3 regions of the Lysinibacillus capsici genome follow, and region 3 is predicted to be linked to each of the others. Evidence: riboswitches for the same ligand, from Rfam matches in the RefSeq annotation. Region 3 holds a riboswitch; each other region holds the start of a gene.
The links. Region 3 has a riboswitch for cobalamin ahead of cobT (nicotinate-nucleotide--dimethylbenzimidazole phosphoribosyltransferase). Riboswitches for the same ligand answer to the same signal wherever they lie in the genome.
Positions count from the first base shown of each region.

Region 1: it holds a riboswitch for cobalamin, as region 3 does, so the genes downstream of both, LCP48_RS11255 (hypothetical protein) here and cobT (nicotinate-nucleotide--dimethylbenzimidazole phosphoribosyltransferase) in region 3, are expected to answer to the same signal.
Region 2: it holds a riboswitch for cobalamin, as region 3 does, so the genes downstream of both, LCP48_RS20605 (FecCD family ABC transporter permease) here and cobT (nicotinate-nucleotide--dimethylbenzimidazole phosphoribosyltransferase) in region 3, are expected to answer to the same signal.

Region 1 covers NZ_CP084108.1:2,295,182-2,300,140, reverse strand. Annotated here, with positions in the region: gene LCP48_RS11260 (elongation factor G) at 1-1,839, shown strand, start outside; gene LCP48_RS11255 (hypothetical protein) at 2,001-2,756, opposite strand; cobalamin riboswitch at 2,983-3,167, opposite strand; gene LCP48_RS11250 (hypothetical protein) at 3,632-4,237, opposite strand; gene LCP48_RS11245 (hypothetical protein) at 4,466-4,741, opposite strand; partial or broken gene LCP48_RS11240 (acetyltransferase) at 4,914-4,959, shown strand, end outside.
Region 2 covers NZ_CP084108.1:4,159,550-4,164,508, reverse strand. Annotated here, with positions in the region: gene LCP48_RS20625 (HAMP domain-containing sensor histidine kinase) at 1-230, shown strand, start outside; gene LCP48_RS20620 (response regulator transcription factor) at 208-909, shown strand; gene LCP48_RS20615 (YdhK family protein) at 950-1,519, opposite strand; gene LCP48_RS20610 (biotin transporter BioY) at 1,634-2,230, opposite strand; cobalamin riboswitch at 2,385-2,572, shown strand; gene LCP48_RS20605 (FecCD family ABC transporter permease) at 2,719-3,765, shown strand; gene LCP48_RS20600 (heme ABC transporter ATP-binding protein) at 3,771-4,562, shown strand; gene dapF (diaminopimelate epimerase) at 4,614-4,959, shown strand, end outside.
Region 3 covers NZ_CP084108.1:1,310,005-1,314,963, reverse strand. Annotated here, with positions in the region: gene LCP48_RS06155 (methionine gamma-lyase family protein) at 1-464, opposite strand, end outside; gene LCP48_RS06150 (trimeric intracellular cation channel family protein) at 805-1,410, shown strand; gene cobT (nicotinate-nucleotide--dimethylbenzimidazole phosphoribosyltransferase) at 1,507-2,562, opposite strand; cobalamin riboswitch at 2,655-2,830, opposite strand; gene LCP48_RS06140 (hypothetical protein) at 3,265-3,666, shown strand; gene LCP48_RS06135 (rhodanese-like domain-containing protein) at 3,704-4,006, opposite strand; gene hfq (RNA chaperone Hfq) at 4,102-4,332, opposite strand; gene miaA (tRNA (adenosine(37)-N6)-dimethylallyltransferase MiaA) at 4,430-4,959, opposite strand, start outside.

The DNA.
Region 1 (4,959 bases), 990 kb from region 3:
CGAGTTGATCATCAGGATACCTTTCTTGATAATCACGAGCTGGAGCGCAGACGAGGCATTACGATATTTGCCGAGCAGGGGCGTATGAGCATTGGCAATGATACATACACATTGATTGATACACCAGGGCATGTCGATTTCTCCCCTGAGATGGAGCGTGCCATTCGTGTGATGGATTATGCCATTATGATCATTAGCGCTGTTGAAGGGATACAAGGCCACACAGAAACAGTATGGCAACTTTTACGTCAATACCATGTCCCTACCTTCTTCTTTATCAACAAAATAGATCGTGAGGGTGCCAATGTGGAGGCTGTCATCAGCCAGCTTCGCAAAGATTGCTCACAGCATATATTGTTCATCGATGAGCCATTGCGAGCAGACTATGTATCAAATAGCATCATGGAATGGCTAGCGGAGCGCGACGAAGAATTGCTTGATGCCTTTCTGAATGAGTCATTGGAGCATGAACAGTGTCTTGCTCAATTACAGGGAATGATTAAAAATGAATGTGCCTTCCCTTGCTTTGCTGGCTCTGCCTTAAAAGATGAGGGCATTCAGGAATTTCTTGACCAGCTCCCACTGTTAACGTGTACCGATTTTGACAAGGATGCCCCGTTTGAGGGAGAGGTTTTTAAAATTCGTCATGATGGTCACCAACGTTTAACCTTTATGAAGGCGGTCAAGGGTTCATTGCATGTGCGGGATGAATTTTCATTTGGCGAAGTAACAGAAAAAGTAACCGAAATTCGCCTTTATAACGGCAGTCGCTATGAGACCGTTCAACAGATAGAGGCAGGAGAAATTTTCGCTGTCAAAGGACTGAGCCAGGCAAACATTGGGGATCGAATCGGTACAACGATGCTATCCCAGCCCTATGAGCTTGTCCCAACCTTACAGGCAAAGGTTCAATATGAGGGCGATCAGCATATCAAGGAAGTGCTCCAGTTTTTCCGTTTACTCGAAGCTGAAGAGCCGTCCTTGCGTGTGGTCTGGCAGGAAAAATTTCAGGAAATCCATGTGCATATTATGGGTGTCATTCAATTGGAGGTCCTGACAGAGGTATTCATGACGCGTTTTTCAATAGCTGTCTCCTTTGGTGAGCCGCAAATTTTATATATGGAAACCATTGCGACCCCCGTAACAGGCTATGGTCATTTCGAGCCCCTCAAGCATTATGCCGAAGTTCATTTATTAATGGAGCCAAATCCACGTGGAACAGGTAATACCTTCAGCAATGCCTGTCATGCCGATCATTTATCTGTAGGCAATCAGCGCCTTGTTGAAAAGCACCTGTTTGAGCGTGATCATCATGGGCTACTGACAGGCTTCCCTGTAACAGATATTCATTTTACACTTCTAACAGGTCGCGGGCATAATGAGCATACATCGGGGGGAGATTTCCGTGAAGCCAGTTTCCGTGCCCTACGTCAGGGGCTGGAGCAGGCACAAAATGTTCTACTTGAACCCTATTATCGCTTTAAAATGAAGGCTTCAAACGACTTTATCGGTCGTATGATGACTGATATTCAGCAAGCAGCAGGCATATTCGATGACCCGATTTTATCCGAAACGAATGTTATCCTAACAGGTCGTGCGCCTGTTGCCACTTTAATGAGCTACAGTACAACCTTTGCCGCCTATACAAATGGGAAAGGTGCACTCACACTCCAATTTGATGGCTATGATGTGTGCCATAATACAGAGGATGTGATTGCACAGATTGGCTACGATAAAAATGCAGACCCTGAGTATAGCTCCTCTAGTATCTTTTGTGCAAAGGGCAAAGGGTATACGGTTCCATGGCAAGAAGCACAGGCAGCCATGCATTGCCTGTAGGATGGGGTGATTTTGTTCGCGTGAAGGCATTACTTGCTTTCGCGGGTATTCGTCGCACTAGCGCGGGTATTTCACTTGCTTCCGCGGGTATTTTTCCTGCTTTCGCGGATATTCATAGCGCAAGATCAAAACAAGCCCTCCGAATAATGGAGGGCTTGTTTTTATAGTGCACCTACAGCCTTCTTTGTTGGTTTGTCCATCAAATAAGCGGGTTCAACTATCACGTAGTCATGCTTGTTTGTAAAATCAATTAGTACCTTACCTGGCTGACTTTTTAAAAGTTGTAGATGATTAATTAATTGCAGTAAAAGCTCGTGACCGTTGCCACGTGGATGCCAGTTGAAATGATAATCATTTAACGCTTGCACTGCTTCAATAAACTGGGCATATTCCTGCTGTACAAATGCGATGAGTTTGTCATGGTGAGGCGCTAAATCGTGTAAATACGTTTCGTAAAAGCGCATAACAATCGAGCATAATAAGTCATTGACACGAGCGGCACTTAAAACAGGCTTTGGCTCCAATGAGAGACGGTCAAGGTTGGGCTTTGCGCGTGTAGAATCAATGCGCGTAATTAAGTGATACGCTTCTCCATTGACCTCATAGACAATCGGATTGGTCGGCATGTACATCATAAAACTATTCGTCTTTGTTTTCAGTTCATCTGCTATGGCTGCTTTCGCTAAAAGATGACCGTCCACATCCCCATATTGTATCCAAATAATTTCTTTATTATATAAAATTTGCTCAAAGAAGCGATCATTGCGAATCAGCTTCGTTGCTAATAATTGATCGATCAGAGACTCGACCACCATTCTTGTTTTCGCTTTCTTGGCAACTTCTGTGCGTGGTTGCTTACAAATGTTCAGATCTTCAAAAGGCGTTTCCAACATTGTCGTTACATGAATATTTGTCATACGTGCTTCCCCTTTGCGTACATATTTTCAAAACAAAAAGGACTCCCTACTTTTGAGGAAATCCTTCATTTTATCTTCTTTCATCACACAATGCCAAACAAACCCTAAGTATATGTGAATGAGTTCGATTGTGAACCCTTTCATTTACTATGGGCGTTTGACGTACTGTGACGAACAGAGCATTCTGTTTTGTCAATATGCCACCTCCTATTCCTCGTAGGTTTATGGTGTGTACTCGTAACAGGCAGGTATCCTGACTCATGATCATCGCTTCTTTTCTCCTTCCCGTCCAAAGACAGTGGATACTGAAAAGTCGCTCACATTTACAGTTGCGGGACAGTGTCGGATTCACACCGACTTCCCTTTTAAGCGTTATCAAGAGATAAACGCACCTATTATTTATTAATATTAAATTGTAATTTAACACACTAATACATGTAGAGTAGATATTCTTTTTGTATTTCTGGTTTAAATTGTAATATGTATTCTAGTATTTGTCAAAAGACAAAAAAAGGGCTATCCCAAATTAATGAGATAACCCTATTAATTATACTAATTTACGCAAACCTGACCTCCATAATTGGTCGGTGAGGTCAATTTGCAAGGTTATCATTTGGACAAACTGTAAGGCAAAAATTAACCCTTGTGGGAATCTGCGTACTCGATTTGAGTACGGAGTTTATCTATGCGATTGTTTAGGTTTGAATGAAATATTGTGTCCATCAGATTTTAAGGATATATACACTGGATAGATTGGATGAGAAAAATAAAGGCTGTATTCTCAAAGATTGTTTTTTATTTAGTATATCGAAATTTAACTAAAGCACTCAATTAGTCTAAGTATAATTCTTCACAAAGTTCGTTCCTTCCATCCATCAAGAATTAAAGGTAATATAACTCATCAAAATTATGAAGAAAAGTAACGTTTCAAGATTAACTAGAAAATTATTGGCTTTTACCTTTGAAAATAACTTGACTCGCTTTACTAAACTTGTATCCAGTACTATAAATAAATAATAAAAAATTAGTAAACTGGATAAAAACATAATACTTGCCATTAATATTTCTCCACCATTCCAGAAAGTAATTCCTAAAAATAATGCCCAAATACTTTTGAAAACATTTGCCAATCCTTCGAAAGGATTAGATAATGTTGCCATCATATACTCTCCTTGTTTATCTGTAATTGATTTATTACCATTATGTTTTACTATATATGTAATATGACCTGTTTGAAGTGTCATAGTAATCACTAGCAAAATTAAATAAACTAAGCCAAATATTGTCCCCACTTGTAGAAGTTCCGAATTTAATAATTGATACAAAGTCAATGGTAAAGGAAACCACATTGCATACATCAAAGCCATTAAGTTATGTATCAAAGCAAACTCGTTATTTTTAACCAACTTTTGAAATGTAAAAACAATAATTAAAAAAATCACTATTCCTATCCAACCCAAAATTATTGTAGAAATTAACATAAGTTCCCCCTAGACTTAGTTGATTTTTAATGTTTTTGTTAACTTGTTTCTTTACTTTAATACTTAAAAATAAGATATACCAATTTTAAATAAATTTTACATTTAAAACGAACAAAAATCCATTTTGCTTGTTCTACTAAACTGCGACGTTAGCTCAATAACAACAACCTTTACGAAAACAACCAAAATAAAATGGACTACTCAATTAAGAGCAGTCCTAGTTTATTCTTATTTATTTATTCTTTTAACTTCTTCGTATAGGTCATGTTTAAACTTAGCATCTTTCATATCTCGCTTATATTGCTCCCAATCATCTACCTCTTGTTTATTACCATGATTGCGGTAACACATTTCCTCGTCATACAGCAGCCCATCTCGGGATAATTCCTTACAATTAGTCACTTGGATATACTGTTTTGCTGTAAAGTAACCTACAAAGATAAAACCGATTAGACAAACAATAATAGTTACTTTCATTTGATTAGATACTTTCAGTTTCTCCACACCTTTCTCTATAATATATTATATATGGAAACATAATCCTATAATAGAAGAAAATAACCATATTTAATCACCTGATAAGTAGAGTACACATTCTACTATTTTTCACGAGATTGCATTTCGCAATTGAGAAAGAGTCTATACATTGTATATATACTTTTCTCCACCTGAGTGTGAGATGTTTCAATTCCTACTCAGTCAAACAATTGATAAGCAAAAGC
Region 2 (4,959 bases), 1.8 Mb from region 3:
GGAAAGGAATTCCAAAGAAGGATTTACCATATATTTTTGATCGGTTTTATCGAGTGGAAAAATCACGTAGTCGTGCTTTAGGTGGATCTGGACTTGGGCTTGCTATTGTCAAGGAGCTTGTACAAGCACATGGGGGAGAAATAAAGGTTAGAAGTGAAATCAATAAAGGGACTACTTTTGAATTATCATTTAAAGGAGTAGAAACGAATGAAAACGATTTTATGCATTGATGATGAACCAAGAATGTTAGATTTATTAACCCTTTATTTGGAACCACTATTTCTTTGTAGAGCAATGACTTCTATACAAGAGGCATTGGATTTTTTAGAAGAAGAACATGTGGATTTAGTTCTTTTGGATATTATGATGCCAGAGATGAATGGGTGGCAGGTTTGCCAGGAAATTAGGAAGTTTTGGGATGTTCCTATCATTATGCTTACTGCAAAAGGAGAACACGCTGATATTGTAAAAGGTTTAAACCTTGGTGCTGATGACTACATTTTAAAGCCTTTTGATGAGGAGGAGTTGTTAGCACGCATACATGCTGTATTAAGAAGAACGATATCTGAAGAAAAAGTGATTAACTTTGAAGGGCTTTGTTTAGATAGAGAGTCCTTTGAAGTATATTTTCAACATAAGGCAATCCCATTAACACCAAAGGAATTTGCCATGCTCGCCCTATTTTTAGATTATCAAAATAGAGCATTTTCTAGAGAACACCTTATACATGCCGTTTGGGGATATGATGTAACGATTGAAGATCGTACCATTGATTCACATGTACGTAATTTACGAGAAAAATTAAGAAAAAGTGGTTTTCCGGCGGATGATTACTTGCAAACCGTTTGGGGCATCGGCTATAAATGGCATAAGTCTGCGAATAGAAAGCGAATGGAACATAAAAGCTAGAAATAACCTCTACCTTCAATTCTGGTAGAGGTTATTTCTATTATTTTGGACTAAGCTCTTCTTCTGTTACCCATTTATGATTTGTTACAGCTTCACCACTTGTAGTGGAAGTATAATCAACCATATATACAGTTGTTTGCACAGCCTCGTCAATAAGGACAGTCGCATTTTCCATACCTTCCATATGTGTTGCGTCCGTTTTTACTTCTGTTCCAGGAGCCAGTGGTGCTTCTTGTGGGTCAATTAATTCTTCATGAATCACCCACTTATGCTTTTCTATTCGCTTTCCACCAGATGTAGGCTCATAGGAAATAACATAGGCAGTTGTATTATAGGCACCTACTATTGTTGCTTCTGCCCCTTTCATACCTTCCATATGTCCATCTGTAATAATGGCTGTGCTCCCTACAGGAAATTTCGGGTTTTCAGCTTTTTTTAACGTTACTGGTACATCGCCAGAACTTGAATGGTTCATTGTAGAATGATCCATTTTTTCAGCAGTTTCATTAGAAGTGGACGCTGGTTCTGTTTGATCCTCTGTACAAGCCGATAAACTAATTAAAGCGACTACTGATAATAGTCCGACTGACCATCTTTTATTGAATTTCATATGATATCCTCCTCACTATGTGCTCCTAATGTAGCAAATAAATGTGCAGAAACGATGGATATGACCCTATGAAAAACATTTCTTTAGTCTGGAACAATTAGGTGGGGAGATATGCTATTGAATGGGCAGGATCTTCAATGTTTTTTGTAATCTATGGGCGAAGATACCAGCAAAAATAGCTAAAATAATATCTTTTGGTAGTGGAGGAATCATCCAAAGCCAAGCGAGCTTATATGAAAAATTCTCTGGCGCACTTGCCCAAAGCTTATATGCAAAAAACATCCAATTTGTTCCTATCAAATAATTTATAGCCGTTGCTACCAAAGCAGCTACGATAAAACTTTTCTTTGTCCCGCTTCGTTCCACGATTAGCCCTGCAACAAATGCTGCTAATATAAATGTAATAATAAACCCAAAGGTAGGGCTTAAAATTTGGCCAATTCCACCACCGAAACGAGCAAAGACAGGAGCTCCTGCCAATCCTACGCACATATAAATTGTACAGGCGAGCGCACCTTTTCTACTACCAAGAATAAGCCCTGCTAAAATTGCAAAGAAGGTTTGAAGCGTAATGGGTACACCACCAACTACCATAAAGGGTGCAAAGGAAGTGATATTAGCACCCACCATCATTAGCGTTGAAAACAACCCAATGTAGGTAATGTCAATAGTTCTTAATTTATGGTGACTATGTTGAGTAACAGTTGCCATGAATTTCACCTCGTTTTATAAGTTATTACTGCTAGTGTAAAAAACGAATGCCGTTGTGTCAACCTTATTATTGTTTTCGGTTAACTCAAATGTTGAGTTAAATAGAAGTAGACTATCTATCTATAAAAATGTATGATAGAATCGTCACAATTTTATAACTTCAAATACTATTGGTGTGACATTTTTGAATGTCACTTAAAAGGGAAGTCGGTGGAAGTCCGACGCTGTCCCGCAACTGTAACGAGGAATCCTATAATATGATTTGCCACTGTTTAAGAATGGGAAGGTAATTATAGGATAGTGAATCGAAGCCAGGAGACCTGCCATTTAGTAATACCTGTAATGCCCACGAGGATGCAAGCAATTACGGACAATAGCTGGATATTTTTCTGACTTTGTTTAATCTAGGGTATTTCTATGCGCATTTTCGCATGAGATACCTTTTTTTATTGCTTCATTCATCAATATTCAGTAGGAGTTTAAAACAGATGAATAAAAAATTTATGTTATTTTCCTTCGTACTTTTTATGGTATTAATTGTTTCAATGACCTTTGCTGTAATGGTTGGCTCAGTTTCAGTTACACCGTTATATGTATGGAAAGTTATTCTTTCTAAGATTCCTTTTATACAAAATTCAATCGAGCAAGATTGGAGTCGCTCTCAGGAAATCATCATCTGGCAAATAAGAGCACCTCGTGTTTTGCTAGCTGCTATAGTAGGAGCGGGGTTAGCCATTGCAGGGGCAGCCATTCAGGCACTTGTACGTAATTCTATTGCAGACCCGTATATTCTAGGGATTTCTTCAGGTGCAGCTGTCGGAGCTACTTCTGTGATTATTTTAGGAGCCTTTTCATTTTTAGGTATTTACGCTCTTTCGGTATCCGCATTCCTAGGTTCATTACTTGCGATTACACTTGTTTTTTTCTTGTCACGTGTTGGGGGACGTGTCTCTATTTTCCGCTTGCTATTGGCAGGCATGGCTGTGTCCTTTATCTTAACGGCTATCTCTAATTTTATTTTAATGATGTCAAAGCAAGAAGGGGCCTTAAAGGCTGTTATGTTTTGGATGCTAGGTAGTTTAGCTGGGGCCAAATGGAATAATATTGTGATTCCAGGCTTCGTATTCTTGGTTGTATTTGGGCTACTCTGGCTACACTATCGCAATTTAAATTTATTATTACTAGGAGAAGAGGCGGCAGTGACATTAGGCGTTAATCTTCAGCAATTCCGTATTCAGTTAATACTATTAGTATCTCTATTAACTGGTGTGCTTGTCGCAGTTAGTGGTTCTATAGGATTTGTGGGATTGATTATTCCCCATATTGTGCGTTTAATTGTGGGCTCAAACTATAAATACGTCATACCTATTAGTGCTTTAATAGGTGGAATATTCTTAGTGTGGGCAGATGCCTTTGCTCGAATCATTATTTCTCCTCAGGAAATGCCAATTGGTATTATTACAGCTTTTTGCGGGGGACCATTTTTCATTTGGCTTCTCCGTCGTAACAACTATTCTTTCGGTGAAGGAGATTAACGTCCATGACATTAGAAGCGAAACGAGTATCATTCTCCATTTACGATCAGCGTATACTACATGATGTAAGCATTCAAATAAAAGAAAAGCAATTTGTTGGATTAATTGGTCCTAATGGGAGCGGAAAATCAACATTGTTAAAAAATATGTATCGTCTCCTAAAACCTGAAAGCGGAACGGTAGTATTAAATGAGCAAGATATATTAAAGCAATCAAGTAAATCAATTGCGAAAAATTTGGCTGTTGTAAGCCAAGAGACACCCGTATTATTTGATTTCACTGTGCATGATTTAGTCAGTATGGGAAGAACACCACATAAAAAGCTGTTAGAGCTTGATCAAGAGAAAGATTTTCAAATTGTTAAAGAGGCTCTTAGCCAAACGGGCATATCGCATTTAGAGAAACGAAGCTTTAGTTCGCTTTCTGGTGGCGAGAAAAAGCGTGTCATGGTTGCAAGGGCACTCGCTCAACAAGCACAGGTATTAATATTGGATGAGCCGACGAATCATTTAGATATTCAACATCAACTTCAACTTATGGATTTAATTCAGACCTTGCATTTAACCGTAGTAGCAGCTTTACATGATTTAAATATCGCTGCTATGTATTGCGATCAAATTTACGTTTTACAGCAAGGGCGAATAGTTTGCCATGGTACACCAGAGGAAGTACTTACCCCAACAGTGCTACAAGATGTATTCGGTGTTTTTGCGGATATTCAAATACATCCACTGACAGGGAAGCCGTATCTTACATATGTTCCTGAACAGTTCACGAAGAGGTTTAGCCAAATATAGAAAGTGAGATCTTCTATTAGATACATAAAACATCCTTTAAGGAGTGACTGTATGCAAATAGCCTTTACGAAAATGCATGGTATTGGCAACAGCTATATCTATCTTGATCTTTTCCAACATAATTACAAGGAAGATATCTTTTGTGAATTGGCTCAAAAAATGGCCAATGTCCATACTGGTATTGGCTCGGATGGATTGATTATTATCCAACCATCTAAAATTGCTGACTGTGGTATGCGTGTATTTAATAAAGATGGCTCTGAGGGGACAAATTGCGGTAACGGTCTTCGCTGTGTTGCTAAGTATGTTTTTGAACGTCATATTGTACGACAAGAGCTAATTACGATTGAAACGAAATCCGGGATTATGCTGGCTCAGGTAGTGGTGCAAGACAATC
Region 3 (4,959 bases):
CAATCAATAACCTGATTATCTAGTAAATCCACATGTCGATAACCGATTTTATAATCTTTCAGTGAACCTGTATCTTTATCACCACCATCGACAATGGATTGCAATGTATCATATGGCTGACCAGAAATATAAAGCAGCTCATCACCAGGACGCAAAACACCGAATAGACTAAGCGTGATTGCATGTGTGCCTGAAATAATTTGTGGTCGGACTATGGCTGCCTCTGCACCAAATACCTCCGCATAAACACGCTCTAGATTATCGCGCCCCTCATCATCATAGCCATAGCCGTTTGATGGGTGTAAATGATAATCACTTACTTGATGCTTTCTGAAAGCTGCTAGCACCTTCTGCTGATTGTAGAACGCCATTTCTTCTACATTGGCATGATAAGACCGAACTTGCTCCTCTACTTTTGCCACTAACGATAGCGTTTCTGTTGATAAATTTGATGTAAACGTCATTCTTTCTTCTCCATTTCACAATGTCTCGCATTTCAATCAGTAAGATTTATTGACTATCTAAATTGACTTCAATCACTCTAGAATTCCCTAACCAACTACTGGTATATGAACGCATTTGACGAATGTTTTTCTTTATTTTAATCACATTTTATCAATTTGTATGTGCACCTGTAAAACTTGCCTATTGTTTCTAAGAGGATTTTACGCTAAGCTAATGTGCGGACTCAATTCAAGAAGCGTATTTAATGACCGATTTTGGCTATTAAATTCATAGATTCTGTTACGTAAAACGTCTTTTAACTTTTAAAAAGTTTATTTATTGATAGAAGGGGTGAACGGGATGGCTTGGGAGGTTTTTAGTATCATAGGAACAATTGCCTTTGCTATTTCTGGGGCAATTATTGCCATGGAAGAAGAATACGATTTATTCGGTGTATATATACTTGGTATTGTGACTGCTTTTGGTGGAGGAGCTATTCGAAATTTACTCATTGGACTACCTGTCACAACACTTTGGGGACAGGATATGATGTTTCAAATAGCGCTTGCTGCGATTACGATATTCTTTATTTTTCCACATCATCTGATTCAACATTGGCATCGTTGGGGTAACTTCACAGATGCGATTGGCTTATCAGCATTTGCTATTCAAGGCGCACTCTATGCTGTCAAGCTTGATATGCCAGTGAGCGCAGTCATTGTAGCTGCTGTTTTGACAGGTTCAGGTGGTGGTATTGTACGAGATTTATTAGCTAGAAGAAAACCATTAGTTCTCCGTGATGAAGTTTATGGCGTTTGGGCAGCTCTTGCTGGACTGTTAATCGGCTTCGAGGTTTTTACAGGGGACATTTTCCTTTATATTTTATTCGCAGTGATTACAGCTTTACGTATTCTTTCCTATATGATGAAGTGGCGCTTGCCATTACGTAAATTAAATCGAGCATAAACACCATTCAGCCAATGACCAAAAATTAAGTCATTGGCTGTTTTATTGTTTTAGCTAATGTTTCATTCCTTATATGATTAAAAAAAGACATTTAACTTACCTTTTTAACAACTGCATGGATTCTTCTAAAGTCACCATGTTTTTCATCATCGAGCAAGCTGCATCTAAAATAGGAAAGGCTAAGGCTGCTCCAGAACCTTCGCCTAAACGCATATTCATATGCAACATCGGTTCAATGCCTAGTAACGCAGCGGCAATTTTTGCCCCTGGCTCCTCTGAAGCATGGGAAGGAATAATATAATCAATTACTTTTGGTTCGAGCTTATAAGCAATGAGGGCAGCTATAGTCGAAATAAATCCATCAATGACAACGGGTTTACGATGGGCAGCAGCGCCAAGAATAATACCTGTCATCGCCCCTATCTCTAATCCTCCAACCTTAGCCAGAACATCAATAACATCATTTGGATTAGGCTTATTTAAGGTAATTGCTTTTTCAATAACTGCTGCTTTATAGGCAATGCCTCCTTGGCCTACTCCTGCACCAAACCCCGTTACTTCGATAGGGTCGTATCCCGTCAAAACTGCTAATATTGCAGCACTTGGTGTTGTATTGCCGATGCCCATTTCTCCAGTCCCAAGTACATCAGCACCTTTTATGATTTCCTCAGTGGCCACACGGATTCCTACTTCTATCGATTGAATGGCTTCTTGTTTGGACATAGCTGGACCTTGTGCCATGTTATCGGTACCATATTTAATTTTATGAATAAGGACTCCTGCATCAAGTGGAATATCTTCTTTTACCCCAACATCTACTGTGACCACCTTTGCATTGGTAATGCCCGCAATCGCACAAACGCCTGTACCACCCTTAGGAAAATTTAATGTTTGAAAGAGCGTAACATCTTGTGGATTCGTGGTTACACCTTCCTCGCAAACACCATGATCTGCAGCACAGACAATCATCACTTTTTTGTCGACTGTCGGATATAATTGTCCGGTTATACCAGAGAGCTGTACGGCAATTGATTCTAGTTTACCCAAGCTACCCGGGGGCTTACAAAGCGCATCAATCCGCTTTCTGGCTTGTTCCATACTTTTCATATCAACCCCTGGAATGTTTTGAATCGTGTCTTGTAATAATTGCATGATTATTTCTCCTCTCGTTCTCATTAAGACAAAATAAAAAGTCTGTAGTTTATTGTCATGACAAATAAACTACAGACTTTTCCATCATCTATATCTTCTAAAGCATGTAGGCAGGTCTCCTGGCTCAAGTTCAACACCTCATAGTACCTTCCCAGCAATTTGCTAGTGGCATACACTATGAAATTCCCTTATACAGTGGCGGGTCCGCTAAAGCTTTTCACTTTATTCCCTATTCTCCCTAATGGGCACCTATTGCTTTTATGTAATTATGATAAATCTACTTTACAACTTTTTTATTGTCAAGAGGAAAAATTTTTTTGAGTGTTAACTTAGTACAACCAGCTATTCAAACAATTTAGGAGCTTATCAAGAGCTTATAACAATAAAGGAATCCTTCACTTGGATTCCAAGTCTTCCTTAATTAGTGCTTTTTAGAATTCTCTATGCCTAAAACTCGGCTTGTTACAAAAACTATCGGCTACATCAATTGTCCTAACAAATAAATCACAAATTAACTCCATTTCCACCTTCCAAAACTTGTATTTTTCCAGTTCTCTAAGAAATGTTAAACATAAAATTGAAAAGCCCTTATAATCTGTTCAATGTAAACATAAATTATTTCTGAAACTTCAGTATTGAATTGATTGAAGATTGGGTAAGTATCAAAAGTAATAAAACGTTAAAAAGTTAGGGGAAGATATAATGAATGCAGAAGAATTAAGAAATGCTATTGCTGAAACCTGTGAAACACACGATAGCCTCTATGCCCAACTCGTAAAACCGATTAATCAGTTGTTAATCAATGTCGACGCTTCGATCAGTGAAGAGACAGCAAATAAAATACTGGAAAATTTAAAGTTATTTCATAGTGGTGATAAATACTTGACGGAATGTCATTTGGAGGAGAGCCAAAATTTCTTGAAAGATGGCATTGAGCTTCTCCAAAAGGGGGATTTGGCGAATGGAGCACTACAAATTTATGGAGCTGGTCTAAACTTTGCTAGTTATGCTTCAAAAGTGCAGGGACAAAAAAACGTTAATATCTACAAAAACTTTGAAGAAAATTTTAATTTTATCATGGACGCCCTGAAAAATAAACCATGAAAAAAGAAAGAGTATACACTCTTTCTTTTTCCATGGTTTATTTAAATTCTAATTCTCCATCATAAGCCAGCATGCCGCCTTCAAGGTTTGTTACATCAAATCCTTGTGCCTCTAAGTAAGCACATGCATTGGCAGAACGAGCTCCAGCCTTACATACAATAATATATGGCTTTTCTACATCTAAATCCTCTAAACGTTCAGGGATAGTTCCGAGTGCAATATGTTGAGCACCTGGGATCATGCCATGTGCTACTTCATCCTCTTCACGAACATCGATAATATATAGGTCCTCATTTGCATCTAACAGATCTAATAATTGTGTTGTTTCCATTGTTTTCATAAACTTTGTCCTCCAAAATATAAAATTCCACTATCATTATAGCTTGTAGCAAAAAAAACAGCCAGTGTGAGTACACTAACTGTTTAACAAACTTATTATACTTCTGTCTCTAAAAACTCAATTTGTTTTGCTGGTACGAATGTAGAAATGGCGTGCTTGTAAATTAGGTGCTGCTTATTTTCAGCATCAAGTAGTAATACTGTAAAATTATCATATGATTTCACAGTCCCTTTTAACTGAAATCCGTTTAACAGAAATACAGTTACAAAAACACTGTTTTTACGTAGTTGGTTCAAGAACGTATCTTGCAAATTGATTGATTTCATCAAATAGCCTCCCTACTAACTTTCTACCTCTTCATTCCTATAGTAGCATGTTCTACCAATTTATCAATTAGTAATTTTTAGAAATTTTTCTTTATTCTTATAATCGATCATCAGGCGTAATAAAATGGACATCCATTTTATTACGGAAATAAGTAAGCTGTCTTTTTGCATAGCGACGGGAATTTTGTTTTAGGCTATCAATGGCTTCTTCTAGGGTACATTTACCATCTAAATAATCATATAATTCTTTATACCCGATGGCTTGTATAGACTGCACACCGCGGATATTTCGCTGCCATAATCCCTTCACTTCTTGCAGAAGACCATTTTCCATCATTAAATCAACACGACGATTAATACGGTCATATAGCACGTCTCGAGACATGTTTTGACCTAACCCTAAAATAACATGGTTGTAAAGGGGGACTTCTCCTCGATTTTGCGCTTCAGCTGCTTTTGATACACCGCTTAATTCCAGCATCTCTAATGCACGAATAACACGACGTGTATTGTTAGGATGGATTGTCTCCGCTGTTTGAGGGTCTAGTTTTTTTAATTTGTCATGCATTGCTTCAGGGCCAAGCTTTTCTAATTCCTCATAGTAGGCTTTTCGTGCTTCTACATCTA